4 regions of the Bacillus sp. KNSH39 genome follow, and region 4 is predicted to be linked to each of the others. Evidence: riboswitches for the same ligand, from Rfam matches in the RefSeq annotation. Region 4 holds a riboswitch; each other region holds the start of a gene.
The links. Region 4 has a riboswitch for thiamine pyrophosphate ahead of tenA (thiaminase II). Riboswitches for the same ligand answer to the same signal wherever they lie in the genome.
Positions count from the first base shown of each region.

Region 1: another riboswitch for thiamine pyrophosphate. It lies ahead of thiT (energy-coupled thiamine transporter ThiT); the one in region 4 lies ahead of tenA (thiaminase II).
Region 2: another riboswitch for thiamine pyrophosphate. It lies ahead of thiM (hydroxyethylthiazole kinase); the one in region 4 lies ahead of tenA (thiaminase II).
Region 3: another riboswitch for thiamine pyrophosphate. It lies ahead of ACUL40_RS21930 (MTH1187 family thiamine-binding protein); the one in region 4 lies ahead of tenA (thiaminase II).

Region 1 covers NZ_JBQXYO010000001.1:3,186,018-3,188,221, reverse strand. Annotated here, with positions in the region: gene ACUL40_RS16335 (sensor histidine kinase) at 1-324, shown strand, start outside; gene thiT (energy-coupled thiamine transporter ThiT) at 532-1,200, opposite strand; TPP riboswitch at 1,288-1,389, opposite strand; gene ACUL40_RS16325 (FeoA family protein) at 1,584-1,811, shown strand; gene feoB (ferrous iron transport protein B) at 1,808-2,204, shown strand, end outside.
Region 2 covers NZ_JBQXYO010000001.1:4,283,680-4,285,883, reverse strand. Annotated here, with positions in the region: gene thiE (thiamine phosphate synthase) at 1-631, opposite strand, end outside; gene thiM (hydroxyethylthiazole kinase) at 647-1,456, opposite strand; TPP riboswitch at 1,529-1,641, opposite strand; gene topB (DNA topoisomerase III) at 1,851-2,204, shown strand, end outside.
Region 3 covers NZ_JBQXYO010000001.1:4,292,653-4,294,856, forward strand. Annotated here, with positions in the region: gene ACUL40_RS21925 (non-ribosomal peptide synthetase family protein) at 1-651, shown strand, start outside; TPP riboswitch at 704-805, shown strand; gene ACUL40_RS21930 (MTH1187 family thiamine-binding protein) at 907-1,227, shown strand; gene ACUL40_RS21935 (ABC transporter permease) at 1,199-1,972, shown strand; gene ACUL40_RS21940 (ABC transporter substrate-binding protein) at 1,969-2,204, shown strand, end outside.
Region 4 covers NZ_JBQXYO010000001.1:4,607,978-4,610,181, forward strand. Annotated here, with positions in the region: gene ACUL40_RS23535 (SH3 domain-containing protein) at 1-204, opposite strand, end outside; TPP riboswitch at 474-585, shown strand; TPP riboswitch at 646-749, shown strand; gene tenA (thiaminase II) at 835-1,530, shown strand; gene ACUL40_RS23545 (ABC transporter ATP-binding protein) at 1,499-2,204, shown strand, end outside.

The DNA.
Region 1 (2,204 bases), 1.4 Mb from region 4:
ATTGAACAAGTCATCGTGAACTTCATTACGAATGCTATACGATATACACCAAATAAAGAGGATATTATTATTTCTACAATAGATGAGAAGAATCGTATAAAAGTGTGCATTGAAAATAAAGGTACTCATATTGAAGAAGAGCAATTAGATAAAATTTGGGATCGTTTTTATCGCGTGGATACAGCTCGTCAGCGTTCACAAGGTGGGACGGGGCTTGGGCTTGCTATTTCAAAGAATATTTTAGAACTACATGATGCTGAATATGGGGCAGAAAATACAGAAGATGGTGTATTATTTTATTTCTATTTACCGAAAAAAGCGTAGACAATATGATCTATGCTTTTTTAATTTATTTTCATATTATCTTTACCTAATCTTTATTTTTAATCAGTATAATTTGTTTAGAATATGAGGTTATGTAAGGAGTCGATGAACCGTGCATAGCAATTGGCTAAGTATAATGGTATTTATTTTCTTTTGCGCATTTATTGTATTTTTAATTGATATTACGATATGAAAAAAGAGCGCTCATTAAGCGCCCTTTTTTTGTGTATTCATTTGATAAGCACTGATGCTTTTGAATAATCGTGGTGAAGTGATAAATAAAAATATAAGTAAAACGGTACATAAAATAAAAGAACCAAGCATTGTACTTCCATTTACGATTAATGAATATAACACAGCTGATTGACCTTTCGGCGCATATTGTCCCCAGAAAATAATGCCGGCAATAAAGTGGCAGAAATAGCGAGCAAAGCTACCGATAAATGTAGCAAGGATAATATAAGCAAGGACTTTCTTACCCTGATTTTGTTTTGATGAATGTTTGTGTTTACGGTTACCTAAATTTGATTGTTCTAAGCTATTTTCATTGGATGTTAAAAGTGCTTTTTGAATTGGACGATAGAATAAGCCAGCAAATCCGATAAAAGCAAAGGCAATGAAGTACTCAATGAATGCTTGAACAGGTGTTAAAATATAAGCATCTCCCACGACAATTTGTAATAGTCCCCAAACTAAACCGCCTAAGAAAGCTGATTTAAAGCCCCAGCGGTAAGCAATAATAAAAATAGGAATCATAGCGAATGAGATAGAACCGCCTGTTGGAAGTTTAAGTGATAATGGTAAAATATCGATAATCATGGCGAAGGCTGCAAGAATAGCAGATTCGATCATCGCTTGTAAATTGGTGTTACGCATGTTGTCTCCCCCTAAATCCAAGTTGTACAAAAAAAGAATAGATATCATAGGAGGATACGAAATACGTAAATAAAAATGAGGTATGTATTTCGGACGTTTGCACAATCCCTGCGTTAGCATTAACTAACAGGTTCGAAGGGTCGGAACGAAGTGTTCCCTCTCAGCGGCATGGCTCCCCCAGTGATAACGAGATTCTTTATTTGTTATTGTTTATTGTAAGCGAAATGGATGAGAATGGCAAACGAATACAGTATGACAATAATTGAAATAGAATTGTAGCGAAATGTTAATAAATATGAAGCAAAAGGGTATAGTACAAGAGAAATTGGGTGTGGTATAATTTTTTTGAAAATAATTATCATTCTCTTCTGAGGGGGAAGGTTATGAGCTTAGTAGATATTAAAATTGGAGAGAAAGTGTTAGTAAAAAGTATTCAGTCTTTAGATCAGCTATTAAAGCGTAGACTAGCTGCTTTCGGTCTTGCTGAAGGAAGCGAACTTCGCCTGAAACAGAAAGCGATGTTCAAAGGTCCTTGTACATTGGAGTGTCGTGGACAGTTAATTAGTATTCGTCATTGTGACGCGAAAATGATAAAGGTGGAATTAGCGTGAATAAGGTAGCTTTGCTAGGGAATCCGAATACAGGGAAGACATCATTATTTAATGCACTTACTGGTTCTTATGAATACGTAGGAAACTGGAGCGGTGTAACAGTAGAAAAGAAGGTTGGTAAATTAAAAGATAGACAAGGAACATTAATTGATTTGCCAGGTGTGTATGATTTAAATCCAGTTTCACGTGATGAAGGTGTTGTAACAAACTTTCTATTAACAGAAGAATTTAATCATATGTTAAATATCGTAGATTCCTCGCAGTTTGAAAGAAATATGCATTTAACGTTGCAATTACTTGAATTTGGTAAGCCAGTCTCAATTGGTTTAAACATGGTTGATGTGGCGAAGCAAAGAGGAATTGTCATTGATGTAAAACGATTATCAGAGCTAT
Region 2 (2,204 bases), 320 kb from region 4:
ATTTTCTCGTACTTTCATACGCCGATTCAGCTAAACTAATTGCTGAAATAACTGAAACACCGTCCGCACCCGCTTCTATAACTGCCGCTGTATTTTCAATTGTAATCCCACCAATACCAACGATTGGCACTGTAATTCCTTGTTCTCTAAAATAGGCTAATCCTTTCGTTCCTTGAACCGCTTTCGTATCTTTTTTCGTACTCGTTGGGAAAATAGGTCCAACGCCTAAATAATCTGCTCCATTTTCGATTGCAAAGCGTGCTTCTTCAATTGTATGAGCAGATACGCCGATAATTTTATCTCCCATTTTTTCACGAACAGATGTAATTCCTTCATCATCTTGTCCTACATGAACACCATCTGCATCTAATTCAATGGCTAATTCTACATCATCATTTACAATGAAAGGAACGCTATATTCCTTACAAAGCGTCTGCAATTCTTTTGCAAAGCGCACTCTATCTTCTCCGATTAAAGAACCTTCCCCCTTCTCGCGAAACTGAAAAATTGTCACTCCACCATCTAACGCTTCTTTCAATACAGCTAAAGGATCCCTTGTGCAGTTATTACTTCCCATAATAAAATACACTTGCAATAGCTTAGACATTTTATCTATTTCAATGCGTGCCATTTCTTTCACTCCCTCTTACTCTAACTCCTCAATCTTTCCATACTTCTCAATATCACCAGAAGTAGTATTCGCTAACTGATTTAAAAATTCAATTTGGAAACTACCAGGTCCCTTTTCCACGGTCTTAGCAGCTGCCAGTTCCGAAGCTACACCATAAAACGTTAATGCTGCTACTGCTGCTTTTACATAATCTTTTTCCACTGCTACAAATGCTCCTATTACAGAAGTTAGTAAACAACCTGTTCCCGTAACTTTCGTTAAAATAGGGTGACCATTTCGAATAACAATAGTTCTCTCTCCATCTGTAACAACATCTTCTTTTCCAGTAATGACCGCAACTGTATTTAGTTCATCTGCTGCCTGCCTTGCAATACTTACAACATTTCCATTTCCAGTACCAGCGTCTACCCCTTTAATTTCCCATTTCTCATTAATAACATTTGCTATTTCAGCTGCATTTCCGCGGATAATTGCTAACTCAATTTCAGCCGGAATATGTCTCGCAACTTCTGTTCGGTACGAAGTTGCTCCTGCACCAACTGGATCAAATAGTACTGGCACATTGTTCGCATTTGCTGATTTACCCGCGAGTAACATCGCTTCTACTTCTTCAGGACGAAGTGTCCCCATATTTAATACTAACGCTCCAGCAATGCTAGCCATTTCTGCTACTTCTTCTTTCGCATACGCCATTACAGGCGATGCCCCAAGTGCCAACAAACCGTTAGCAGTAAAATTTGTTACAACAACATTTGTAATATTATGAACAAGCGGATTAGATTCTCTCACCAAATCCACTACTTTACTAATTTCTTTCATATTCATCCTTTTCATCTCCTAACTATAATGATGGGAGATACACAAAAAGACACTTTGCGCGTACGCAAAGTGCCTGAATATGTGCTTTTACACTCTCCCTACGCTGGCATTATCCAACAGGTTCAAATGGTCAATGACGGACTAGTAGCCATACTCTCAGTTTGTATCCACAAACTCCCATGTGTTTCTTATTCATCTACTTCAAAGTCTACTCTTATTCTAGTAAAATAACAAGTTCTTTACTTTTCTATTTGATATAGAGGCAACTGATAAAGTGAAACTTTAATCAGTTGGGATTTTGTTAACTCCATTAAAAACAGCTGAAATATGGAGCGAAACTGAATCTCAAGAAGATGTATGCTATATTTAACTTATGGAAATTTGAAAGGATGTTTTTAATATGTCAAAAAGCGTTGTAATCGCTGAAAAACCTTCCGTTGCACGAGATATTGCTCGTGTACTGAAGTGTGATAAAAAAGGAAACGGCTATCTTGAAGGTAGTAAATATATTGTAACTTGGGCTTTAGGTCATCTCGTTACATTAGCAGATCCAGAAAGTTATGATGTGAAATATAAAAAGTGGAATTTAGAAGATTTACCGATGCTACCTGAGCGTTTGAAATTAACGGTTATTAAACAAACTGGTAAACAATTTAATGCTGTAAAAAGTCAGCTACTTAGAAAAGATGTAAATGAAATTATTGTAGCAACAGACGCTGGACGTGAAGGGGAATTAGTCGCACGCTGGATTATC
Region 3 (2,204 bases), 320 kb from region 4:
AAAACTGGTGATTTTAATTACAGTGTAGACTTAGAGAATGTATATTCAAATAGTAAACTACAAGCGGAAAACATTGTTCGTGAAGCAATGAAAAATGGTTTGCGTGGAAATATTTATCGTGCAGGTAATTTAGCATGTCATTCAGAAACAGGTTCGTTCCAACAAAATATTGAAGGAAACGCATTTTATCGTCTTATTAAAACAATGCTATTAATTGGGAAAGCACCAAATGTGAAGTGGAAAGTTGATTTCACACCAATTGATTTTGCTAGTAAATCAATTGTATCGTATTTGCAAGATGCGCAAATTATAGGAGAGACGTTACATATTTGTCATCCACATCAAATTGAGTTTGAACAATTTATACAGCTAATTGGAGAGTGTGGATACAATCTTGAAATGGTTCCACTTTCAGAATATGTAAATACCGGACTTGCATTAGCGAAGGGAAATGAAGTAATAGCAGAGTTAATTGCTTCTCAAGTTGCAGGAGATGGAGCGCAGCAATCTGAAATTGTAATGGGTACGCGTAGAACGAATAAATGGATTAAGAAAAAAGAATTGATAGTACCAGCAATTAATAAAGAATTTATTCAGCAGTTATTAGCTCATGGTGAAAAAGTTGGTTATTTTCCAAAAATAATGAAATGATTATGCATGCTTTTGTTTGTTCAATAAAATAAATCATGCTACAATGAAAACGAATTAAGGACCGGGGAGCCAATTGGCTGAGAGGATGTAAGTAAACATCGACCCTCAACCTGATCTGGATAATGCCAGCGTAGGGAGTTACTTAAAGTGATGTAGCATATGTTATTCTGTAATAACTTGCATACAAGGCTTTCCTACGCAGTAGGAAAGCCTTTTCTTATTTTTGAAATTTATTTTTATAAGGGGGATTTTATTATGTCACAACAAGTTACAATGTCATTTTCAGTAGTACCACAAGCAAAAACGAAAGATGTATATTCTGTTGTCGATAAAGCAATTGAAGTTGTGCAACAATCGGGAGTTCGTTATGAAGTAGGGGCAATGGAAACAACTTTGGAAGGAGAATTAGATGTACTTCTTGATGTCGTTAAACGTGCGCAACAAGCTTGCGTCGATGCTGGAGCAGAAGAAGTGATTACTTCTATTAAAATCCATTATCGTCCAAGCACTGGTGTAACGATAGATGAAAAGGTTTGGAAGTACCGTGATGAATATGCAAAACCAGAAGCAATCTAAACTTATTACAACTATTTGGCTTATCCTTCTCATTGCGATATGGGAAGGATCTGTTTCATTATTTAAAATCGAACCGTGGATTTTACCAAAGCCTTCTGCCATTGTTCAAGAATTAATTGGGATGAAAGATTTACTATTACCAAATACGATGCAAACACTGCAGGAAGTTATAATTGGACTATTCTTTGCAATTTTATTGGGGACGAGCATCGCAATTATTATGGACGTTATACCGTTATTTCGTATTTTAATAAATCCATTGCTCGTTATTTCGCAAACAATTCCAATTGTTGTACTTGCACCGCTATTTATTATTTGGTTTGGATATGGGATGTTGCCGAAAGTAATGGTCGTAATACTCGTTTGTTTCTTCCCAATTGCGCTTAGTATTTTAGAAGGTTTTCAAACAGTAGATAAAAACATGTTGAAACTGTTACAAACAATGAAGGCGACAAAATGGCAAGTTTACCAGAAAGTAAAATTTCCAGCAGTGCTTCCATACTTTTTCTCAGGTTTAAAAATTGCAGTTACATATAGCGTAATGGGGGCAATTATCGGAGAATGGCTCGGTGCAAGTGAAGGATTAGGCGTTATGCTTACGAGGGCTACAAAATCCTTTTTGACTGCCCGAGTATTTGGTGTTGCAGCAATCATCGTTATGGTGACATTATGCCTGTATTTTATCGTAGAGTTTATGGCAAGAATAACAGCACCATGGATATATAGAAAGGACGGCAGAAAATGAAAAAAGGTTTGAAAGTTATGTTAGCTGCCTTAGTAGCGGTAGGTGTGGCTGGATGTAATCCGGCGAAGAAAGAAGAAAGTGCAAGTAAAGATCAAAAAGTAAAAGTAGTATTAGATTGGTTTCCAAATACGAATCATACTGGCTTGTATGTAGCGCAAACGAAAGATTATTACAAAAAGCAAGGATTAGATGTAGAAATTATTCAACCAGGTGACAATGTAACAGCAGAGCA
Region 4 (2,204 bases):
TGTATTAAAGCGAATTGTATCAATTGATGTGCTTTTTACGTTATCTTCTGTATGTAATGCTACTTGATCGACTTTGACATACCCAGTTTTAATATTAGATAATTGTTCAGCGTTTGCTTTTTGTACATTTGTTTCACCCATAGAAGGAAGTAAAGAAGCAATCACTACAGTAGTTGCTGTTAAAGCAGTAGCTTTCATATTCATGGAATAGAGACCTCCTCTAGTTGTATAGTTGTAATTTTATTATAGTATAAAGATATAATATAGTGGGGGTATTCACATAAATGTAATATGAAATCAATATAAAAATAAATTTTTTGAGGATAATGATTCCTTTTTATACAATTAATTGGGGTTTTATTTTCTAAAATAGAATGTATGTATTGTATAATTTTGATATTATGTTGACAATTAAGAAAATTAAAAAAGTTGATGATGTCTTATTAGGGTGTTATACTGACAGTGATAATTTTATAGTTTGCTAGGAGAGCTGGTGTTGCCAGCTGAGAGTAGGCCGTAAGCCTTTGATCCTTTTTATTACCTGATCTAGATTATGCTAGCGTAGGGAAGCAATTCGGACACTAACAATGAGTCCCCGTTTCTTTGCGTATAGAAACGGGGCTTTTTTATTTGAAAATTTCATATTGAAACCACTAGGGGTGCTTGACTTGCTGAGAGAGGAATAATCCTTAACCCTTACAACACCTGATCTAGGTAATACTAGCGAAGGGAAGTGGAACATCGAATAAATGTATAACTTTATTTGCTGTAACCACTTCTTATATATAGAAGTGGTTTTTTATTTAGATACATATATTGAAAGGGGATAGAGAAATGAAATTTTGCGATAGATTATTAGAAACTGTGCAACCGGTTTGGGAGATGAGTCATAATCATCCGTTTGTAGTGGGTATGGGAGATGGCACGTTAGAAAAAGATAAATTCCAGTATTATATTATTCAAGATTATTTATATCTGCTAGATTATGCAAAGTTATATGCGATTGGTGTTGTAAAAGCAACGAATCCACAAGTGATGGGAAAGTTCGCTGAACAAATTGATGGAATATTAAATGGCGAAATGACAATCCATAAACAATATGCAAAAAGACTTGGAATTTCTATAGAGGAGATAGAGTCTGCGAAACCATCTGCTAAAAATTTAGCTTATACAAATTACATGATGTCTGTATCTCAAAATGGCACACTTGCGGAATTAATAGCAGCGCTTCTTCCATGTATGTGGAGCTATTGGGAAATTGGAAAGCGTTTAAATGATATTCCTGGAGCAAGAGATCATGAGTTTTTTGGTGAGTGGATTCAAGGATATAGTTCGGAAGAATACGGTAATCTTTGTATTTGGTTAATAGATTTATTAAATGAAATGGCAGTTGGAAAGTCTGAGAAAGAACTAGAAAGATTAGAGGAGATCTTCTTATATTCCAGTCGATTTGAATATTTATTCTGGGATATGTCCTATCGTAAGGAGATGTGGGGATTTGAGGAGCAAGAACATACTACAGTTTCATAATGTTTCTTTTCATTACGATGAGAAACCAATCATCCATGAATTAAATGCTTCTATATATGAGAAAGAGTTTGTCAGTATTATCGGACCGAGTGGATGTGGAAAAAGTACTTTATTTCGCCTTATTACAGGTCTAGAAAAGGTAAGTACTGGACAGATAGAACTGACAGAAACAAAGAACCATCCTGTAGGATATATGCCGCAAAAAGATATGCTTTTGCCGTGGAGAACAATTATTGAGAATGCTGCCCTGCCGCTAGAGTGCCAAGGTGTACAGAAGAAAGAAGCAGAAGTAAAGGCAAAGGAACTGTTACATAAATTTGGTTTGCAAGGGTATGAGCAAAAATATCCGAAAGATTTATCTGGTGGGATGAGACAACGTGTATCTTTTATTCGAACTTTATTAACAGGCGGGGAGATATTGCTGTTAGATGAACCATTTAGTGCGTTGGATGCTTTAACGAAGACCTCTTTGCAAGAATGGTTGTTTGAACAATGGCAAGAGTGGGAAAAAACAATTTTATTCATTACTCATGATGTTGAAGAAGCGTTATTTCTTTCAAACAGAGTTTTAGTAGTGGAACAGCAGCCGATAACGACTTTGACTGAGCGGACTGTACCGCTTGATCATAACAGAACACGAAAAGATTTATATAAACCGGAAGTATTAGCGCTGA